Regions from separate parts of the Streptomyces sp. NPDC096046 genome, predicted to be linked through region 1. Evidence: predicted binding sites of a transcription regulator. Region 1 holds the regulator's gene; the other holds the start of a gene.
What was found. Region 1 encodes HspR, which represses chaperone genes until heat shock. Its sites were predicted from a motif close to TTGAGNNNNNNNNNCTCAA; they were not measured.
Positions count from the first base shown of each region.

Region 2: a site for HspR is predicted at 2,834-2,852, ahead of lon (endopeptidase La). Genes of this name have one in related genera too.

Region 1 covers NZ_JBEOSZ010000001.1:13,645-23,864, reverse strand. Annotated here, with positions in the region: gene ABTX62_RS00110 ((Fe-S)-binding protein) at 1-1,635, opposite strand, end outside; partial or broken gene ABTX62_RS00105 (MraY family glycosyltransferase) at 1,912-2,921, shown strand; gene dnaK (molecular chaperone DnaK) at 3,016-4,872, shown strand; gene grpE (nucleotide exchange factor GrpE) at 4,869-5,534, shown strand; gene dnaJ (molecular chaperone DnaJ) at 5,568-6,755, shown strand; gene ABTX62_RS00085 (heat shock protein transcriptional repressor HspR) at 6,761-7,213, shown strand; gene ABTX62_RS00080 (sugar ABC transporter substrate-binding protein) at 7,481-8,587, shown strand; gene ABTX62_RS00075 (helix-turn-helix transcriptional regulator) at 9,496-10,220, shown strand, end outside.
Region 2 covers NZ_JBEOSZ010000006.1:84,906-95,125, forward strand. Annotated here, with positions in the region: gene ABTX62_RS07610 (MarR family winged helix-turn-helix transcriptional regulator) at 1-136, opposite strand, end outside; gene lon (endopeptidase La) at 337-2,811, opposite strand; gene ABTX62_RS07620 (GNAT family N-acetyltransferase) at 2,990-3,649, shown strand; gene ABTX62_RS07625 (rhomboid-like protein) at 3,687-4,487, opposite strand; gene ABTX62_RS07630 (spermidine synthase family protein) at 4,681-5,358, shown strand; gene ABTX62_RS07635 (response regulator transcription factor) at 5,495-6,235, shown strand; gene ABTX62_RS07640 (sensor histidine kinase) at 6,232-7,344, shown strand; gene ABTX62_RS07645 (multifunctional oxoglutarate decarboxylase/oxoglutarate dehydrogenase thiamine pyrophosphate-binding subunit/dihydrolipoyllysine-residue succinyltransferase subunit) at 7,626-10,220, shown strand, end outside.

The sequences.
Region 1 (10,220 bases):
GTTCAGCGCCATGACGTTCTCCATGCCGAGCTCCTGGAACAGGGGCTCGTTGCCCAGGCGGCGGGCGGAGTCACCGGTGCACTTCTCGTCACCGCCCATGATCGCGAACTTGACGCCCGCGATGTGGAGCAGCTCCGCGAAGGCCTTCGTGGTCTTCTTCGCGCGGTCCTCCAGGGCGCCGGCGCAGCCGACCCAGTAGAGGTACTCGACCTCGGACAGGTCCTCGATGTCCTTGCCGACGACCGGGACCTCGAAGTCGACCTCCTTGAGCCACTCCAGGCGCTGCTTCTTCGCCAGGCCCCAGGGGTTGCCCTTCTTCTCCAGGTTCTTGAGCATCGTGCCCGCCTCGGACGGGAACGAGGACTCGATCATCACCTGGTAGCGGCGCATGTCGAGGATGTGGTCGACGTGCTCGATGTCCACCGGGCACTGCTCGACGCAGGCGCCGCAGGTGGTGCAGGACCACAGCACGTCCGGGTCGATGACGCCGTTGTCCTCCAGCGTGCCGACCAGGGGGCGTTCGGCCTCGGCCAGCGCCGCCGCGGGCACGTCCTTCAGCTGCTCCTCGGAGGCCTTCTCCTCGCCCTCCATCGTCTTGCCGCCGCCGGCCAGCAGGTACGGCGCCTTGGCGTGCGCGTGGTCCCGCAGGGACATGATCAGCAGCTTGGGGGAGAGGGGCTTGCCCGTGTTCCAGGCGGGGCACTGCGACTGGCAGCGGCCGCACTCGGTGCAGGTGGAGAAGTCCAGCAGGCCCTTCCAGGAGAACTGCTCGACCTGGGAGACGCCGAAGACGTCGTCGTCGCCCGGGTCGGTGAAGTCGATCGGCTTGCCGCCCGACGTCATGGGCTGCAGCGCCCCGAGAGCCGTCCCGCCCGACGCCTCGCGCTTGAACCAGATGTTCGGGAAGGCGAGGAACCGGTGCCAGGCGACACCCATGTTGGTGTTGAGGGACACCACGATCATCCAGATGAACGAGGTGCCGATCTTGATCATCGCGACCAGGTAGACCAGGTTCTGCAGCGCCGTGACCGACAGGCCCTTGAAGGCGAGGACCAGGGGGTACGAGGCGAAGTACGAGGCCTCGTAGTGGTCGACGTCGTGGAGCGCGCCCTCCAGGCCCCGCAGTACGTAGATGGCCAGGCCGATGGTGAGGATGACGGACTCGACGAAGTAGGCCTGGCCGGCCTTGGAGCCCGCGAAGCGGGACTTGCGGCCGGGCCGGTTCGGCAGGTTCAGCAGGCGGATCGCGATGAGCACCGCGATGCCCAGGATCGTCATCACGCCGATGAACTCGATGTACAGCTCGAACGGCAGGAACCCACCGATGACCGGCAGCACCCAGTCGGCCTGGAACAGCTGGCCGAACGCTTGGGCGAGGGTCGGCGGGAGGGTAAGGAAGCCCACGGCGACGAACCAGTGGGCGACACCGACGATGCCCCACCGGTTCATGCGCGTGTGCCCGAGGAATTCCTTCACCAGGGTCACGCTGCGCTGGTAGGGGTTGTCGGTCCGCGTACCGGCCGGGACCGGCTGGCCCAGCTTGAAGTAGCGGACGAACTGGCCGATCGCGCGTGCGAGCAGCGCGACGCCGACCACGGTCAGAACCAGCGACACGATGATCGCGGCGAGTTGCATGGGGGCTCCTCGGGCCTGCGAGGGGTTTCGTCGGGGTGACCTGTCGTTCTTCAGGCTTCCCCGAAATTACTAAGCGGTAACTTATGCAGTCCGTCTGAGACTACCCTCATCCTCCGCCGCACTGTAGCCGGGTGGGCAGTGATCTGAATCGCTGAGGGTTGCCTCAGAAACGGGTCGGTTTCGGCAGGGATCCTGTCGCGCCTCGCGGCGTGATCCGGCCGCAATCCCCTCGTGTTATTCATACCGAATTGTCACAATCCCGCCCACCTTATATCCGTGCTCTACGGGATCACCGCCGCCGCCATCGCCCTCCTCCTCGCGGCCGTCCTGCGGGCCCCCGCCCTGCGGCTGCGGCTGATCGAGCGGCGGCGGCAGCGTGACGTGCCGTTGTCCGGGGGCATGGCCGTCGTGCTCGTCACGGGGCTGGTCGTGGGGGCCGGGGAGTGGTGGGGGGTCGCGCCGCCCGCCGGTGAGGCGCGGGGAGGTGCTCGTCGCAGCCGGTGCGGTCGCCCTGCTCGGACTCGTCGACGACGTGTGGCGGCTGCGGCGGCGGGTGCTGGTCGCCGGCACGGCCGTGCCGGCCGCGTGTGTCGTGCCGTACGGGGAGACGGGGGTGGGGGCCGGGCTGCCGGCCGTCGCCTGGGTCGTGGCGGTGGTGTTCGGGTTGCGGGGGCTCGATCACGCGGACGGGCCGGCGGGAGCGGCCGGGGTCGTGGCCGCCTTCGGGGTGGCGGCCCGCGCGGCCGTCGAGGTGATGGACGGCATCGCGGGGCTGCTGAGCGTGCTGGCCGCCGCCCCGACCGGGTTCCTGCTGCACAACTGGCATCCCGCGCGCGTGGCGCTGGGCGCTTGCGGGTCGATGTCCGCGGGGTTCGTGATCGCCGTGGGGGCCGTGTACGCCCGGGCCGGGTCCGGGGTCGGGGAGAGCGCGGGGGTGCTGTTCGCGCTGACCGCGGTGGCCGCCGCCGATGCCGTCCTCGTGCTGGGGGGACGCGACGGCCGGCCGGCCGGGCGGTGTTCCGCGGCGGGCCCGATCATCTCGCGCACCGGCTGCGGCGGCTCGGGCCGACCGCGCCGGGGGCGGTTCTGCTGCTGGGGACCGGGGCGTTGTCGGCGATGTTCGTCGGGGTACTCGCGCATGCCGGCCGAATCGGGTCCGGCGCCCTGTGGTGGGTGGTGGGAGGGGGGCTCGTCATGGTGTTCGCCTCGCGCGTGTCCCTGTGTACGGACCTCGACGCAGTGTATCCACGCAGGTCAGAGCGCCATTGCGTGTAAGGAGCGGATAAGAGTTGAGCCTGCCCGACTCAGCTCTGTTGACCGGTCGGGAGCCGTCGTGCACACTTGAGTCCGTTCCACTCAAGTCAGCTGGAGGAATCAACCATGGCACGTGCGGTCGGCATCGACCTGGGCACGACTAACTCCGTCGTCAGCGTTCTGGAGGGCGGCGAGCCCACCGTCATCACCAACGCCGAGGGCGCCAGGACCACGCCGTCCGTCGTCGCCTTCGCCAAGAACGGTGAGGTGCTCGTCGGAGAGGTGGCCAAGCGTCAGGCGGTCACCAACGTGGACCGGACCATTCGGTCGGTCAAGCGGCACATGGGCACCGACTGGAAGATCGAGCTGGACGGGAAGCCCTTCAACCCGCAGCAGATCAGCGCCTTCGTGCTCCAGAAGCTCAAGCGCGACGCCGAGGCCTACCTGGGCGAGAAGGTGACCGACGCGGTCATCACCGTCCCGGCGTACTTCAACGACTCCGAGCGTCAGGCCACGAAGGAGGCCGGCGAGATCGCCGGTCTGAACGTGCTGCGCATCGTCAACGAGCCCACCGCGGCCGCCCTGGCGTACGGCCTCGACAAGGACGACCAGACCATCCTGGTCTTCGACCTCGGTGGCGGCACGTTCGACGTCTCGCTGCTGGAGATCGGCGACGGCGTCGTCGAGGTGAAGGCCACCAACGGTGACAACCACCTCGGTGGTGACGACTGGGACCAGCGCGTCGTCGACTACCTGGTCCAGCAGTTCCAGTCCGGCCACGGCGTGGACCTGGGCAAGGACAAGATGGCCCTGCAGCGTCTGCGCGAGGCCGCCGAGAAGGCGAAGATCGAGCTGTCCTCGTCCACCGAGACCTCGATCAACCTGCCCTACATCACCGCCTCCGCCGAGGGCCCCCTGCACCTCGACGAGAAGCTCACCCGCGCCCAGTTCCAGCAGCTGACCGCGGACCTGCTGGAGCGCTGCAAGACGCCGTTCCACAACGTCATCAAGGACGCCGGCATCTCCATCAGCGAGATCGACCACGTCGTCCTCGTCGGCGGCTCGACCCGCATGCCCGCCGTCGCCGAGCTCGTCAAGGAGCTGACCGGCGGCAAGGACGCCAACAAGGGCGTCAACCCGGACGAGGTCGTCGCCATCGGCGCCGTCCTGCAGGCCGGTGTTCTCAAGGGCGAGGTCAAGGACGTCCTGCTCCTCGACGTCACCCCGCTGTCCCTCGGCATCGAGACCAAGGGCGGCATCATGACCAAGCTCATCGAGCGGAACACGACGATCCCGACCAAGCGGTCCGAGATCTTCACCACCGCCGAGGACAACCAGCCGTCCGTGCAGATCCAGGTCTACCAGGGCGAGCGCGAGATCGCGGCGTACAACAAGAAGCTCGGGATGTTCGAGCTGACCGGTCTGCCCCCGGCGCCCCGCGGCGTCCCGCAGATCGAGGTGTCCTTCGACATCGACGCCAACGGCATCATGCACGTGACCGCCAAGGACCTGGGCACGGGCAAGGAGCAGAAGATGACCGTCACCGGCGGCTCCTCGCTGCCGAAGGACGAGGTCGACCGCATGCGCCAGGAGGCCGAGCAGTACGCGGAGGAGGACCACAAGCGCCGCGAGGCCGCCGAGTCCCGCAACCAGGGCGAGCAGCTCGTCTACCAGACCGAGAAGTTCCTCAAGGACAACGAGGACAAGGTCCCGGGCGACATCAAGACCGAGGTCGAGGAGGCCGTCGCCGAGCTGAAGGAGAAGCTCAAGGGCGAGGACAGCGCCGAGATCCGCACGGCCACGGAGAAGGTCGCGGCCGTCTCCCAGAAGCTCGGCCAGGCCATGTACGCCGACGCGGGCGCGGCCCAGGCCGCCGGTGGTCCCGCCGGTGACGCGGGCGCCGCCGGTGGTGCCAAGCCCGCCGATGACGACGTCGTCGACGCCGAGATCGTCGACGAGGACCGGAAGGACGGTGCCGCGTGACGGAGGAGACCCCGGGCTTCGACGAGCAGCAGTCGCAGCAGCCCGACGTCCCTTCCGGCGCCACCTCCGACGACGCCGAGCCGAAGGCCGCCTCCCCCTCCCCGGAGGAGGAGGCGGCCCCGGCCGGGGACACGGGCCAGGACGTGGCTCTGGTGGCCCAGCTGGACCAGGCCCGCACCGCGCTCAGCGAGCGCACGGCGGACCTCCAGCGCCTCCAGGCCGAGTTCCAGAACTACCGCCGCCGGGTCGAGCGTGACCGGATCGCGGTCAAGGAGATCGCCATCGCGAACCTCCTGACCGAGCTCCTGCCCGTGCTCGACGACATCGGCCGCGCGCGGGAACACGGCGAACTGGTCGGCGGCTTCAAGTCCGTCGCCGAGTCGCTGGAGAGCACCGCGGCGAAGATGGGCCTGCAGCAGTTCGGCAAGGAGGGCGAGCCCTTCGACCCGACGATCCACGAAGCCCTGATGCACAGCTACGCACCGGACGTCACCGAGACGACGTGCGTCGCGATCCTGCAGCCCGGGTACCGGATCGGCGAGCGCACCATCCGCCCCGCCCGGGTGGCCGTGGCCGAGCCCCAGCCGGGGGCGCAGACGGTCAAGGCGGACGAGTCCGCCGACGCCGACGACAAGGAGAGCGGTGGCCCGGACGAGGGCTGACGTCATCAACGAAGGGAAGGAGGGGCGTCGAGGATGAGCACCAAGGACTTCATCGAGAAGGACTACTACAAGGTCCTCGGCGTCCCCAAGGACGCCACCGAGGCCGAGATCAAGAAGGCGTACCGGAAGCTCGCCCGCGAGTTCCACCCGGACGCCAACAAGGGCAACGTCAGGGCGGAGGAGCGCTTCAAGGAGATCTCCGAGGCCAACGACATCCTCGGCGACCCCAAGAAGCGCAAGGAGTACGACGACGCGCGCGCCCTCTTCGGCAACGGCGGCTTCCGCCCGGGGCCGGGCGGCGCGGGCGGCTCCTTCAACTTCGACCTGGGCGACCTCTTCGGAGGCGGCGCCCAGGGCGGCGGTCAGGGAGCCGGCGGCTTCGGCGGCGGACTCGGTGACGTCTTCGGGGGCCTGTTCAACCGCGGCGGCGCGGGCGGACCGGGGACGCGCACGCACCCCCGGCGCGGCCAGGACATCGAGTCCGAGGTCACGCTCAGCTTCACCGAGGCGATCGAGGGCGCGACGGTCCCCCTGCGGATGTCGTCGCAGTCGCCCTGCAAGGCCTGTTCGGGCACCGGCGACAAGAACGGCACACCCCGCGTGTGCCCGACCTGCGTCGGCACCGGGCAGGTCGCCCGGGGCAGCGGCGGCGGTTTCTCCCTCACCGACCCCTGCCCGGACTGCAAGGGCCGCGGACTGATCGCGGAGAACGCGTGCGAGGTCTGCAAGGGCAGCGGCCGGGCCAAGTCCTCGCGGACCATGCAGGTGCGCATCCCCGCCGGCGTCAGCGACGGCCAGCGGATCCGGCTGCGCGGCAAGGGGGCGCCGGGCGAGCGCGGCGGCCCGGCGGGCGACCTGTACGTGGTGGTGCACGTCGACTCCCACCCGGTGTTCGGCCGCAAGGACGACAACCTCACGGTCACCGTCCCGGTGACCTTCACCGAGGCGGCGCTCGGCGGCGAGGTGCGGGTGCCCACCCTGGGCGGCCCGCCCGTCACCCTGAAGCTGCCTCCGGGCACGCCCAACGGGCGCACCATGCGGGCCCGGGGCAAGGGCGCGGTCCGCAAGGACGGCACCCGCGGGGACCTCCTGGTCACCGTCGAGGTGAGTGTTCCCAAGGGCCTGACGGGGAAGGCTCGTGACGCGCTCGAGGCGTATCGCGAGGTGACCGCGGACGAGGATCCGCGGGCGGATCTGTTCCAGGCCGCGAAGGGAGCATGAGTCAGATGGACGGTCGTCGGCGCAACCCGTATGAACTGACCGAGGAAACCCCGGTCTACGTCATCTCGGTGGCGGCCCAGCTGTCCGGCCTGCATCCCCAGACCCTGCGCCAGTACGACCGGCTGGGTCTGGTGTCCCCCGACCGCACCGCGGGCCGGGGCCGCCGCTACTCGGCGCGTGACATCGAACTGCTGCGCACGGTCCAGCAGTTGTCGCAGGACGAGGGCATCAACCTGGCCGGAATCAAGCGCATCATCGAACTGGAGAACCAGGTCGCCGCGCTCCAGGCCCGGGTCGCCGAGCTGGAGGACGCGCTCGACGGCGCGGCGGCGGCGATGCGCCAGCGCGAGGCGGCGGTGCACGCGTCGTACCGCCGTGACCTGGTGCCGTACCAGGAGGTGCAGCAGACCAGCGCGCTGGTGGTGTGGCGGCCGAAGCGGCAGCAGCAGTCCGACTGACGCGTACGCACGGGAAAGGGCCGAGAGTTCACTCTCGGCCCTTTCCGTGTGCTTCGGGGCGGTTTGGCCCGGTCTCCTGCGGATGACCGGGTGGTGCACACCACTTGAAGATGATTCCGCAGGGTCTTCACAACTGCTGCGGAGCGTGGTGTTGTCATCTCGTTAAGTGGTTCCGCTTGACGCTGGGGGTCGCGTCCGCGTTGGCTTTTCAGTCACATGGGCGGAAAGCTGCGCCCACGTCCGAATCACACGCGAAGTGAGCTCCGCATGCGTCGTATCGCCATATCCGTGGCAGCCGCCACGATGTCCGTCACGCTCGCCGGCTGCGGCGCGCTCAACGCGACCGGGAGCAGTGACGACGCGAGCCCGGCGAAGGGCAACGACATCACCGTCGGGCTGCTGCTGCCGGAGAAGGCGAACACGCGGTACGAGAACTTCGACTACCCCATCATCAAGACGAAGGTCGAGTCCCTCACCAACGACAAGGGCCGCGTCACCTACGCCAACGCCGAGGCGAGCGCGGACAAGCAGGCCAGCCAGATGCAGCAGATGATCGACGACCGGGTCGACGTGATCCTGCTGGACGCCGTCGACTCGAAGGCCATCGCGAGCGGCGTGAAGAAGGCGAAGGAGGCCGGCATCCCGGTCATCGCCTACGACCGGCTGGCCGAGGGCCCGATCGACGCCTACATCTCCTTCGACAACGAGCTGGTCGGCGAGGTCCAGGGCCGCACCCTGCTGGAGGCCATCGGCGAGGACGCGAGCCTCTCCGACAAGATCGTCATGATGAACGGCTCTCCGACGGACCCGAACGCCAAGCAGTTCAAGGCCGGGGCGATGTCCGAGCTGAACGGCAACGTGACGATCGCGAAGTCCTTCGACACCAAGGACTGGAAGCCGGAGAACGCCCAGGCGAACATGGCCGAGGCGATCGCGGAGATCGGCAAGGACAACATCGCGGCGGTGTACTCCGCCAACGACGGCATGGCGGGCGGCATCGTCAAGGCGCTGGAGGCGGCGGGCGTGACGGAGCTGCCGCCGATCACCGGCCAGGACGCGGAGCTGGCGGCCGTGCAGCGGATCATCAGCGGCGACCAGTACATGAGCGTGTACAAGTCGTACCCGCAGGAGGCGGAGAACGCCGCGGAGATGGCCGTCGCCAAGGTCCAGGGCCGCGACATCCAGTTCGCCGCCCTGGCCCGCGACAGGGTCGACAGCCCCACGGACAAGGGCATCCCGGCGCAGCTCGTGCCCGTGGTCGCGCTCACCAAGGAGAACATCAAGGACACGGTGGTCGCGGACGAGGTCTACAAGCTGTCGGACATCTGCACGGCCGAGTACAAGGCGGCGTGCCGTGCCATCGGCCTGAAGTAGCCGTCGGGGAACTGACGCGGGACCACCCCGTCGTTCGCGCCACTCGCCCGCGATCGGTGCCCGACGGGCGCCCGCCGCGTCCGCGGCACCGGTGTCCGGGCAGGTGACCGTCTCGCCACGGACGGCCCGGCCGCCACCCAGTCCATCTCCGGCCGCCAGAAGAGCTCCGTCGGGTGGGAGCTGCCCCCCGGCGGGGATGATTCGGCTCGAGCCCCTGCTCGCACGCGAGGACGACGCCGCCCGGCCACGACCGGCCGCCCGGCCACGACGAGGCACGCGGCTTGGGGCCTCGTGCTCGTCGGCCGTGTCGAGGGCCGACCGGACACCGTTGCTCCCCGTCGTGAACCGGAGCCCCGGCGGCGGCGCGCGGCTCTGCACCGGGCCTGCGACGCGACACGACAGCCGCCGAGCCGACGCCGGGGCGCGCGACAAGCCCTCGCAGTCCCGTCCCGGACCCGGGCGACAAGTGGGGCCGGGGTCTGCTGGTCGTGGGGCCGGGGTCTGCTGGTCGTGGGGCCGGGACCTGCCGGTCGTGAGGCCGGGACCCGTCGGAGCGTGCCCGGCGAGCCGGCGGAGCGGTGCCCGCGAGCCGGCGGAGCGGTGCCCGGACCCGGCGCACCGGCCGGAGCGGACCTCCGGCCTGACGGGCGCGAAGACGGACGCCCATCCACTCGGCACCTCCTGCGACGCCACGACGGCCCCACGACGGCCCAGGACTGACCGGCCGGTGGCACCACCAGCGCCCACCACCCCGGCGTGCGGTCACCGGCCACGCGGCACCCCGGGCATACCGGTACCAAGGGGGCTGAAAGGCAGTTCGGTTGTGGTCGAGCCGTGTTGCGGAGCACGTCCGGTCCGCGCATAGTTGCGCTGCGGAAAAACGGCGAAACCGGGGGGTGGGATGGGCGATGGCCGGGCACGGGGCGGATGAGCATCCCCATGGTGCCGACCGACTGTGCGAGGCCGGGGACCGCGTGTACTCCCGGGCCGTACGGCGCGGCCGGGTGCCGCGCCGGGACGCGGATCCGGTGCCCTGCCTGCTGCAACTCGCCCTGCTGCACCCGGACCCCGACGACATGGACTGGCTGGTGCCGACCTCCCCGCAGGAGGTCATGACCCGACTGCTGCGCGGGATGTACGACGAGGTCAGCGCCAATCAGCGGCGGGTGGGCTCGGCCGTGGCGGCCGTCGAGTGGTACGCCGGTCTGGGCCGCCAGGTGCGGCCGACCCCGTCGGCGAGCGAGGGCTCGGCGATCCGAGTCTTGGACGGACTCGCCCGCATCCAGGCCGCGATGGACGAGGCGACCCAGGCGTGCACGACCGAGGTGCTCACGGTCCAGCCCGGCGGCATCCGCCGTGAGGCGGAACTCTCCGAGGGCCTGCACCGGGCGCTGGCGCTGCGCGGCCGGGGCGTGCGGATGCGGGACCTGTACACCCATGTCGCCCGGCACGGGCAGGGGTTGCTGACCTACCTGGAGCTGATGGGCGACGCGGTGGAGGCACGCACGCTGGACGAGGTGATCGACCGGCTGATCCTCTTCGACCGGACGGTGGCGTTCATCCCCGCCAACACCGACCGCACGATGGCTCTTGAGCTACGGCATCCGGCCCTCATTGAGTACCTCGTCACGGT
Region 2 (10,220 bases), on a different contig from region 1:
TCTCGCCCTGGCTGGCCCGGGCGCGCCGCAGCAGCACGGTCAGCTCGCGCTCCAGCGCCAGGAAGGCGGGCTGATCCACCCCGCTTCCGGCCACACCGGCGTCGCGGTGTCCGTCGTCGTTGCCGCCCTCGTGCACGTCAGCCCCTGCCTCGGTCGTCGCCCGGCCGTGAGAATGCCGGTGATGGGATTTTCCGCCATCTGCCGTGATCACCGCAGTTCGGCAAGTATTCCGCAGGTCAGGGCGCTCCTGTCCACACGGCCACCCCATCGTGAAGGCCCGGGCCTCCCTCACGGGAACCCGGGCCTCCTTCATCCGGCCACGTCCTCCCCCAGTGCCTAAAGCCTGGGAGGTGCCCCCATCGCCGCGACCGGAACCTCCGGCGCCGCCTCGCTCGTCGCGGGCGCGAGCGCCAGTTCCAGGACCTGGCGGACGTCGGTGACGGCGTGGACGTCGAGCTTGTCCAGCACCTCCGCCGGGACGTCGTCCAGGTCGGGTTCGTTGCGCTTGGGAATGATCACCGTGGTGACACCGGCCCGGTGCGCCGCGAGCAGCTTCTGCTTCACACCTCCGATCGGCAGGACCCGCCCGGTCAGCGAGACCTCACCGGTCATCGCCACGTCCGTGCGGACCAGCCGTCCGGACAGCAGCGACGCGAGGGCCGTGGTCATCGTGATGCCGGCGCTCGGGCCGTCCTTGGGGACCGCGCCCGCCGGGAAGTGGATGTGCACGCCCCGGTCCTTCAGGTCCCCCACCGGCAGTTCGAGCTCGGCGCCGTGGGAGCGCAGGAAGCTCAGCGCGATCTGCGCGGACTCCTTCATCACCTCTCCCAGCTGACCGGTCAGGGTCAGTCCGGCCGCGCCCGTCTCCGGATCGGCCAGCGACGCCTCGACGTACAGCACGTCACCACCCGCCCCGGTCACCGCGAGCCCGGTGGCCACGCCCGGCACGGACGTCCGCCGCTCGGCCGGGTTCTGGGCGGACTCGGGCACGTGGTGCGGCCGGCCGATCAGGTCACGCAGGTCCTCGTCCCGGACGGTGAACGGCAGCTCACGCTCGCCCAGTTCGTGCTGGGCCGCGATCTTGCGCAGCAGCCGTGCGACGGACCGCTCCAGGGTGCGGACCCCCGCCTCGCGCGTGTACTCGCCGGCGAGCTTGCGCAGCGCGCCCTCGTCGATGGTCACCTCGTCCTGGTCGAGTCCGGCCCGCTCCAGTTGGCGCGGCAGCAGGTGATCGCGGGCGATGACGACCTTCTCGTCCTCGGTGTAGCCGTCCAGGCGGACGATCTCCATCCGGTCGGCCAGAGCCTCCGGGATCGCCTCCAGGACGTTGGCCGTGGCCAGGAAGACGACGTCCGACAGGTCCAGCTCGACCTCCAGGTAGTGGTCCCGGAAGGTGTGGTTCTGCGCGGGGTCGAGCACTTCCAGGAGGGCGGCGGCCGGGTCGCCCCGGAAGTCGGAGCCCACCTTGTCGATCTCGTCGAGCAGCACGACCGGGTTCATCGACCCGGCCTCCTTGATGGCCCGGACGACCCGGCCCGGCAGGGCGCCGACGTACGTACGCCGGTGACCGCGGATCTCGGCCTCGTCGCGGACGCCGCCGAGGGCGACGCGCACGAACTTGCGGCCCATGGCGTGGGCGACGGACTCGCCCAGGCTGGTCTTGCCGACGCCGGGCGGTCCGACGAGCGCGAGCACGGCACCGCCGCGCCGCCCGCCGACCACGCCCAGACCCCGGTCGTCACGGCGCTTGCGTACCGCCAGGTACTCGGTGATGCGTTCCTTCACGTCCTCCAGTCCGGAGTGCTCGGCGTCCAGGACCGCCTTGGCGCCCCGGATGTCGTAGGCGTCCTCGGTGCGCTCGTTCCACGGCATCTCCAGGACCGTGTCGAGCCAGGTGCGGATCCAGGAGCCCTCGGGCGACTGGTCGGAGGACCGCTCCAGCTTGTCGACCTCCTTGAGGGCGGCCTCGCGGACCTTCCCGGGCAGATCGGCGGCCTCCACGCGGGTGCGGTAGTCGTCGGACTCCTCGCCCTCCTGCTCGCCGTTGAGCTCGCGCAACTCCTTGCGGACGGCTTCCAGCTGGCGCCGCAGCAGGAACTCGCGCTGCTGCTTGTCGACGCCCTCCTGGACGTCCTTGGCGATGGACTCGGCCACGTCCTGCTCGGCGAGGTGGTCGCGCAGTTGCTGCGTGGCGAGCTTGAGCCGGGCCACCGGGTCGGCGGTCTCCAGCAGCTCGACCTTCTGGTCGGTGGTCAGGAACGGCGAGTAGCCGGAGTTGTCGGCGAGCGCCGAGACGTCGTCGATGGCCTGGACCCGGTCGACGACCTGCCAGGCGCCGCGCTTGCGCAGCCATGCGGTGGCGAGGGCCTTGTACTCCTTGACCAGTTCGGCGACCTGCCCGGGATAGGGGTCTCCCCTGTTCGAACGAAGTTGAGAACTTGGGGAAGGCTCCGGCACGGCCTCGTCGACGCTGGTGCCCTCCACCCAGAGGGCGGCGCCGGGGCCGGTCGTCCCCGCACCGATGCGCACCCGGCCCCGGCCCCGGATCAGCGCACCGGGGTCGCCGTCGGCCAGCCGGCCGACCTGCTCGACGGTGCCGAGCACACCGGTGTTCGCGTACGTCCCGTCGATGCGTGGCACCAGGAGTACCCGGGGCTTTCCGGGCGTTGTCCGGGCAGCGGCCTGGGCGGCCTCCACCGCGGCACGGACCTCGGAATCGCTCAGGTCCAGCGGGACCACCATCCCGGGCAGCACGACCTCTCCGTCGAGCGGCAGCACGGGCAGGGTGAGCGGTGTGGACGTCGAAGCCATGATCTCCCCTTCGGCAGTCAAGTTGAGCTATGTCGACTCAATGCTTGGGTGGTGCCGGTTGTTCCCGGCTCGTTGTTCGCTGTCAGCGATCACCCGTGACGCCGGGAGCCGAAGGCCGCGTAAGGTCCCCCCAAGTAAGGGATGACAACATCGCGCACTCATTACGGGGGGGGATGGCATGGACGGAACCGTGCAGGCCTGGGTGAACGGATGGGTCGTGTCGCGCGGGGCCGCTCCACCCCTGGCCGAGCCGTGGGGCTGGACCATCGACATGGGGATGTACGGCCACGTCACACGGCATGTGTTCGGCGCGACGGGCGAGAGCCTCGACGAGACGACCGTCCGCAAGGTGGCCGGCGGGGTGACCGGCCGGGGTGTGTGGCTGAAGGCCTTCCGGGACCCCTCGGTGGTCTCCGGCTGGCTCGACGACACCTGGTGGATCGATCCCGAGCCCGGCTGTCTGATGACGGTCCCCCTGAAGGCGGGCGGCGCTCCGGTCGTCCCCGAGGGCTTCCGGCTGCGCGCGTGGTCGCGCGGTGGGGTGACCCGGCTGATGGTGGCCGCGCCGGACGGGTCGCTGGCGGCCCGCGGACAGGTCACCCCGACGGGCGAGACCGCCGTCGTCGACCAGATCGAGACGGCCCCCGAGCACCGCCGCAAGGGTCTGGGCAGCCTCGTCGTGCGGACGTTGCAGAACGCCGCCGCCCGGCAGGGAGCCCGGACCGGGGTCCTGGCCGACACCCCCGCGGGCCGAGGTCTCTACGAGGCGCTGGGCTGGGAGATGGTGGCCCCGCTGACCAGCGCCAAGCACGGACCGCCGACCTCCGCCCGGGCCTGAGCCGTCGACCTCCGCCCGGGCCTGAAGGGCCTCGCGGTCAGCCCCCGGCCGGGCCGAGGCGCGTCGCGTACCACCGCCGGACCACCGGCCAGGTCGCGATCCCGATACCCAGGGCGATCGGATGCCCCCAGTTCGTCAGCGGGTCGGTGAAGGCGAGCAGGTCCTGGAGCAGCATCCAGCCGAAGCCGGCCAGCAGCGGCAGGCGTGGCCACAGCGGCAGCAGGCCCGCCAGAGCGCCGATACCGGCGGCGACGCCGAAGCTGACGCCGTAGTCGAGGCGGTGCAGGGAGCTGTGGGGCAGATGCCCGGCCAGGACCGCGACGCCCACCGGGACCTCGGTCGCGAGGGTGGCCGACACGTGCCCGAGCAGGAAGACGCCGGCCGTGCGCACGGCCCCGATCCGTCGTTCCAGCGCGGTCAGCACCAGCACGAAGGCGAGGGCGAACGGCGAGGTCACCCCGCCCGCGACCCACAGCGCGCTGCCGATCAGCACCAGTCCCGGCGTGCGCGCCAGGTGCGTCACATCCGTGCTGGAGCCCTGGAGCAGGGCGTGCACCAGAGCCGGGTTCGCGTAGGCGGCGATCAGCGAGGTCAGGCAGAGGGCGAGCGCGTATCCGAAGGTGAACGGCGTCCCGGTGGGAGTGGGCAGCAACCGCCAGGGGCGCGGTGACCGCCGCGGCGCCGCCGCCGCCGGGGTGGCCTCCCACAGCGCCGCGTCCACCGGCTCGCGCGTACTGCGCTGCCGCGGCACCCCGTCCAGCAGCCCGGACACCTCCCGCACGGGCGCACCCGTCGGCGTCGGTGTGACCGTCCCGTGGGGCGGCGCGGCGCGTTCCACGACGGGCGCTCCTTTCCCTCATGTCCTTCATATCCCTCGTGTCCCAGCCTTCGCACCGGGCCCTCCGCTGTCTGTGACCCGCGCCACGCGAGAGCGGATTCACAGCAACCCGAAAGCCTCGCCCCGCGTCCCCTCCCGGGACCACAGCCGAATAGCGAGGCGCCGCACCCTCCTCTCCTGCCAGGATGTCCCCATGCCTACCCCTTACGACATGCCCGATGTACTGGACCGTCGCGAGGGCCCGCACGGTGAGGTGGTGCTGCGGCGGCACGACGATCGACTGGAGATCATCTCCAACGGCTGTTTCCTGATGGACACCTCCGACGGCCGCTCGGAGCGGCGGCTGGTCGACGCGGCACTCGGCGCCCTGGCCGGCCGGGACCGCCCCGACGTCCTGATCGGCGGCCTCGGCGTCGGCTTCTCCCTGGCGCACGCCGCCGCGGACCCGCGCTGGGGCGGGATCACGGTGGTGGAACGCGAGCACGCGATCGTCGAGTGGCACCTCGACGGCCCGCTCTCCGCGATCTCCGCCCAGGCCTTGGCGGACCCTCGCACGACCATCGTCGAAGCCGATCTCGTCGCCCACGTCAATGAGACATCCGACACGTACGACGCCCTGTGCCTCGACATCGACAACGGGCCGGACTGGACCGTCACGGAGGGCAACGGACATCTGTACCGGGAGGCCGGACTGGCAAGCTGCGCAAGGGTGTTGAGACCCGGCGGGGTTCTCGCCGTCTGGTCCGCCCAGCCGTCTGCGGAATTCGAGGAAACTTTGCGGAATGCCGGGTTCCGGCAGGTGCGTACCGAAGAGATCCCGGTTGCCCGGGGCGTTCCGGACGTCGTGCACCTCGCCATCAGCCCTGGATAGCAAAGGTGTACTGACTCCCCGTACGCTGCTCCCCTGACGCCGATCATTCAAGCGTCAATCGCAACCATGCGCAGGCATAGCCAGTCAGAAGGAATCACCCCACTGATTCCGGGAAAGCACACCCCAGGGGCGGGCGATGGAGCAGACACAGACCTCCCACAACGGTTCGGCGACGGCTACTCCGGGCGCACAGCGCCGGGTCCTGGTGGTCGAGGACGACGCGACGATCGTGGACGCCATCGCGACCCGCCTGCGAGCCGAGGGATTCCTCGTGCAAACGGCGGGTGACGGCCCGTCCGCGGTCGACACGGCCGAGGCGTGGCAGCCCGACCTGCTGATCCTCGACATCATGCTGCCCGGCTTCGACGGCCTGGAGGTCTGCCGGCGCGTACAGGCCGCCCGTCCGGTGCCGGTGATGATGCTCACCGCGCGCGACGACGAGACCGACATGCTGGTCGGGCTCGGCGTCGGCGCCGACGACTACATGACCAAGCCGTTCTCGATGCGGGAGCTGGCGGCGCGCGTGCACGTCCTGCTGCGCCGGGTGGAGCGGGCCGCCATCGCGGCGGCCACCCCCCGCTCCGGCATCCTGCGCCTGGGCGAACTGGAGATCGACCACGCCCAGCGCCGGGTCCGGGTGCGCAGCGAGGACGTCCACCTCACGCCCACCGAGTTCGACCTGCTGGTGTGCCTGGCGAACACCCCGCGCGCGGTGCTCTCCCGTGAGCAGTTGCTCGCCGAGGTCTGGGACTGGGCGGACGCCTCCGGCACCCGCACGGTCGACAGCCACATCAAGGCGCTGCGCCGGAAGATCGGCGCCGAGCGGATCCGCACGGTGCACGGCGTGGGTTACGCGCTGGAGACGCCGACGCCATGAGCGGCGGGCCGGCCGGACGGAGAAACCCCGGGGAGCCGGATCCCTGGGGCGGGGTGAGCCCGTTCTCGATCAAGACCAAGCTGGGCGCGCTGGTCGTCATCTCGGTGCTGATCACCACAGGTCTGTCGGTGATCGCGGTGCACACGAAGACGGAACTGCGCTTCATCACGGTCTTCTCGATGATCGCCACGCTTCTCATCACGCAGTTCGTGGCCCATTCACTCACCGCGCCCCTGGACGAGATGACGGCGGTGGCCCGTTCCATCTCGCAGGGCGACTACACCCGCAGGACGCGGGAGAACCGCCGTGACGAGCTGGGCGACCTGGCCGTGACGATCAACGCCATGGCCGACGAGCTGGAGGCCCAGGACAGCCAGCGCAAGGAACTCGTGGCGAATGTCTCGCACGAGCTGCGCACGCCCATCGCGGGCCTGCGCGCGGTGCTGGAGAACATCGTCGACGGCGTCACGCAGGCCGACCCGGAGACGATGCGCACGGCGCTGAAGCAGACCGAGCGGCTCGGGCGGCTGGTGGAGACGCTGCTGGACCTGTCCCGTCTGGACAACGGCGTCGTCCCGCTGAAACAGCGGCGGTTCGAGGTCTGGCCGTATCTGTCCGGTGTGCTGAAGGAGGCCAACATGGTGGCCTCGGTGCGCGCGGGCATCGCCACCGGCTCGGGCAGTCACACCCGTACCGACGTCCATTTGCATCTCGACGTCCATCCGCCCGAGTTGACCGCGCACGCGGACCCGGAACGCATCCACCAGGTCGTCGCCAATCTCATCGACAACGCGGTCAAGCACAGCCCGCCGCACGGCCGGGTGACGGTCAAGGCGCGGCGCGGCCCGCTGCCGGAGTCGCTGGAGCTGGAGGTCCTGGACGAGGGGCCGGGCATTCCGAAGTCCGAGTGGCACCGCGTCTTCGAGCGGTTCAACCGCGGCAGCGCCAAGCGGCCGCAGGGTCCGGGCAGCGACGGTGGCACGGGTCTCGGCCTGGCGATCGCCCGCTGGGCGGTGGACCTGCACGGGGGCCGGATCGGAGTGGCCGAATCCGAGCGTGGTTGCCGGATTCTTGTCACCCTTCCGGGACTGTCATCTCTGCCAAATTGACGTAAAGTTCGAAGCGGAGCCACAAGATCCACGGGCGTCCGCGCTGACAGACACGTGTGATCAGGCACAGGCCCGCGCCATCGGCGCCCGGGGCCGGGCCCCGCCCATCCCTGCTGAAGCGGAACCACGCTTGTTTCCCGCCATTTCAAGGCCCGAAACGCGGTTCCAGATGTGACTTGCACGACGTTGGACGGGCCCGGCCTGACCTTCCCCGTCCGGGGGGCGTAGCCTTGATTCCCGCTGTCCATCATCTTGTGAAGCGGAAGAGGGCGGTTGCCGCCGTGTCGCCACAGTCCCCCAGTAACTCGAGCATCTCGACCGACACCGACCAAGCGGGGAAGAACCCTGCCGCGTCGTTCGGTGCCAACGAGTGGCTCGTCGACGAGATCTATCAGCAGTACCTCCAGGACCCGAATTCGGTAGACCGAGCCTGGTGGGACTTCTTCGCCGACTACAAGCCGGGGGCGGCCGCCGCCTCGGCTCCGGCGGGTACCGCGGCCGCGGGGGCCGCGGGGACCTCCCCCACGCTCGAATCCACTCGCGCGGGGGGACCCCCATCCGCTCAGCCGGCCGCTCCGGCCGCTCCCGCCCAGGCCCCCGCCCCGGCGGCCGAGAAGCCCGCCGCCGCGCCGGCTCCCGCCCCGGCTCCGGCCCCGGCGAAGCCCGCCGCGCAGGCCCCGGCCCAGGCCCCCGCTCCGGCGCAGGCCGCCCCGGCCGCCAAGCCGGCCGCCAAGCCCGCCGCCGCGAAGAAGGCCGAGCCGGCCGCCGAGGCCCCCTCGGGCCCCGAGCAGGTCGTGCTGCGCGGTCCGGCCGCGGCGGTCGCGAAGAACATGAACGCCTCGCTGGAGGTGCCCACGGCCACGTCCGTGCGCGCGGTCCCGGTGAAGCTGCTGTTCGACAACCGCATCGTCATCAACAACCACCTGAAGCGCGCCCGGGGCGGGAAGATCTCCTTCACGCACCTGATCGGCTACGCGATGGTGCAGGCCATCAAGGCCATGCCGTCGATGAACTACTCCTTCACGGAGAAGGACGGCAAGCCGACCCTGGTCAAGCCGGAGCACATCAACTTCGGTCTCGCCATCGACCTGGTCAAGCCCAACGGCGACCGCCAGCTCGTGGTCGCGGGCATCAAGAAGGCCGAGACGCTGAACTTCTTCGAGTTCTGGCAGGCCTACGAGGACATCGTCCGCCGCGCCCGCGACGGCAAGCTCGGCATGGACGACTTCACCGGTGTGACGGTCTCCCTGACCAACCCCGGCGGCCTCGGCACCGTCCACTCCGTGCCGCGCCTGATGCCCGGCCAGTCGGTGATCATGGGCGTCGGCTCCATGGACTACCCGGCGGAGTTCCAGGGCACCTCCCAGGACACGCTGAACAAGCTCGGCATCTCGAAGGTCATGACGCTCACGTCGACCTACGACCACCGGGTGATCCAGGGCGCCGCCTCCGGCGAGTTCCTGCGGATCGTCGCGAACCTCCTCCTCGGGGAGAACGGCTTCTACGACGACGTCTTCGAGGCGCTGCGCATCCCCTACGAGCCGGTCCGCTGGCTCAAGGACATCGACGCGTCGCACGACGACGACGTCACCAAGGCCGCCCGCGTCTTCGAGCTGATCCACTCCTACCGGGTCCGCGGCCACGTCATGGCCGACACCGACCCGCTGGAGTACCAGCAGCGCAAGCACCCCGACCTGGACGTCAACGAGCACGGCCTCACCCTGTGGGACCTGGAGCGCGAATTCGCCGTCGGCGGCTTCGCCGGCAAGTCGATGATGAAGCTGCGCGACATCCTCGGCGTCCTGCGCGACTCGTACTGCCGCACCACCGGCATCGAGTTCATGCACATCCAGGACCCCAAGCAGCGCAAGTGGATCCAGGACCGCGTGGAGCGCCCGCACTCCAAGCCGGAGCGCGAGGAGCAGCTGCGCATCCTGCGCCGGCTGAACGCGGCCGAGGCCTTCGAGACGTTCCTGCAGACGAAGTACGTCGGCCAGAAGCGCTTCTCCCTGGAGGGCGGCGAGTCCGTCATCCCGCTGCTGGACGCCGTTCTGGACTCGGCCGCCGAGTCCCGCCTGGACGAGGTCGTCATCGGCATGGCGCACCGCGGCCGGCTGAACGTCCTCGCCAACATCGTCGGCAAGTCGTACGCCCAGATCTTCCGCGAGTTCGAGGGCAACCTCGACCCGAAGTCGATGCACGGCTCCGGCGACGTGAAGTACCACCTGGGCGCCGAGGGCACCTTCACCGGTCTCGACGGCGAGCAGATCAAGGTCTCCCTGGTCGCGAACCCCTCGCACCTGGAGGCGGTGGACCCGGTCCTGGAGGGCGTCTCGCGCGCCAAGCAGGACATCATCAACAAGGGCGGCACCGACTTCACCGTCCTGCCGGTGGCGATCCACGGCGACGCGGCCTTCGCGGGCCAGGGCGTGGTGGCCGAGACCCTGAACATGTCGCAGCTGCGCGGCTACCGCACCGGCGGCACGGTCCACATCGTCATCAACAACCAGGTCGGCTTCACCGCGGCCCCCGAGTCCTCGCGTTCCTCCATGTACGCGACGGACGTGGCCCGCATGATCGAGGCCCCGATCTTCCACGTGAACGGCGACGACCCGGAGGCCGTGGTCCGCGTCGCGCGGCTCGCCTTCGAGTTCCGCCAGGCGTTCAACAAGGACGTGGTGATCGACCTCATCTGCTACCGCCGCCGCGGTCACAACGAGTCGGACAACCCGGCCTTCACCCAGCCGCTGATGTACGACCTGATCGACAAGAAGCGCTCGGTGCGCAAGCTCTACACCGAGTCCCTCATCGGTCGCGGCGACATCACCCTGGAAGAGGCCGAGCAGGCGCTGCAGGACTACCAGGGCCAGCTGGAG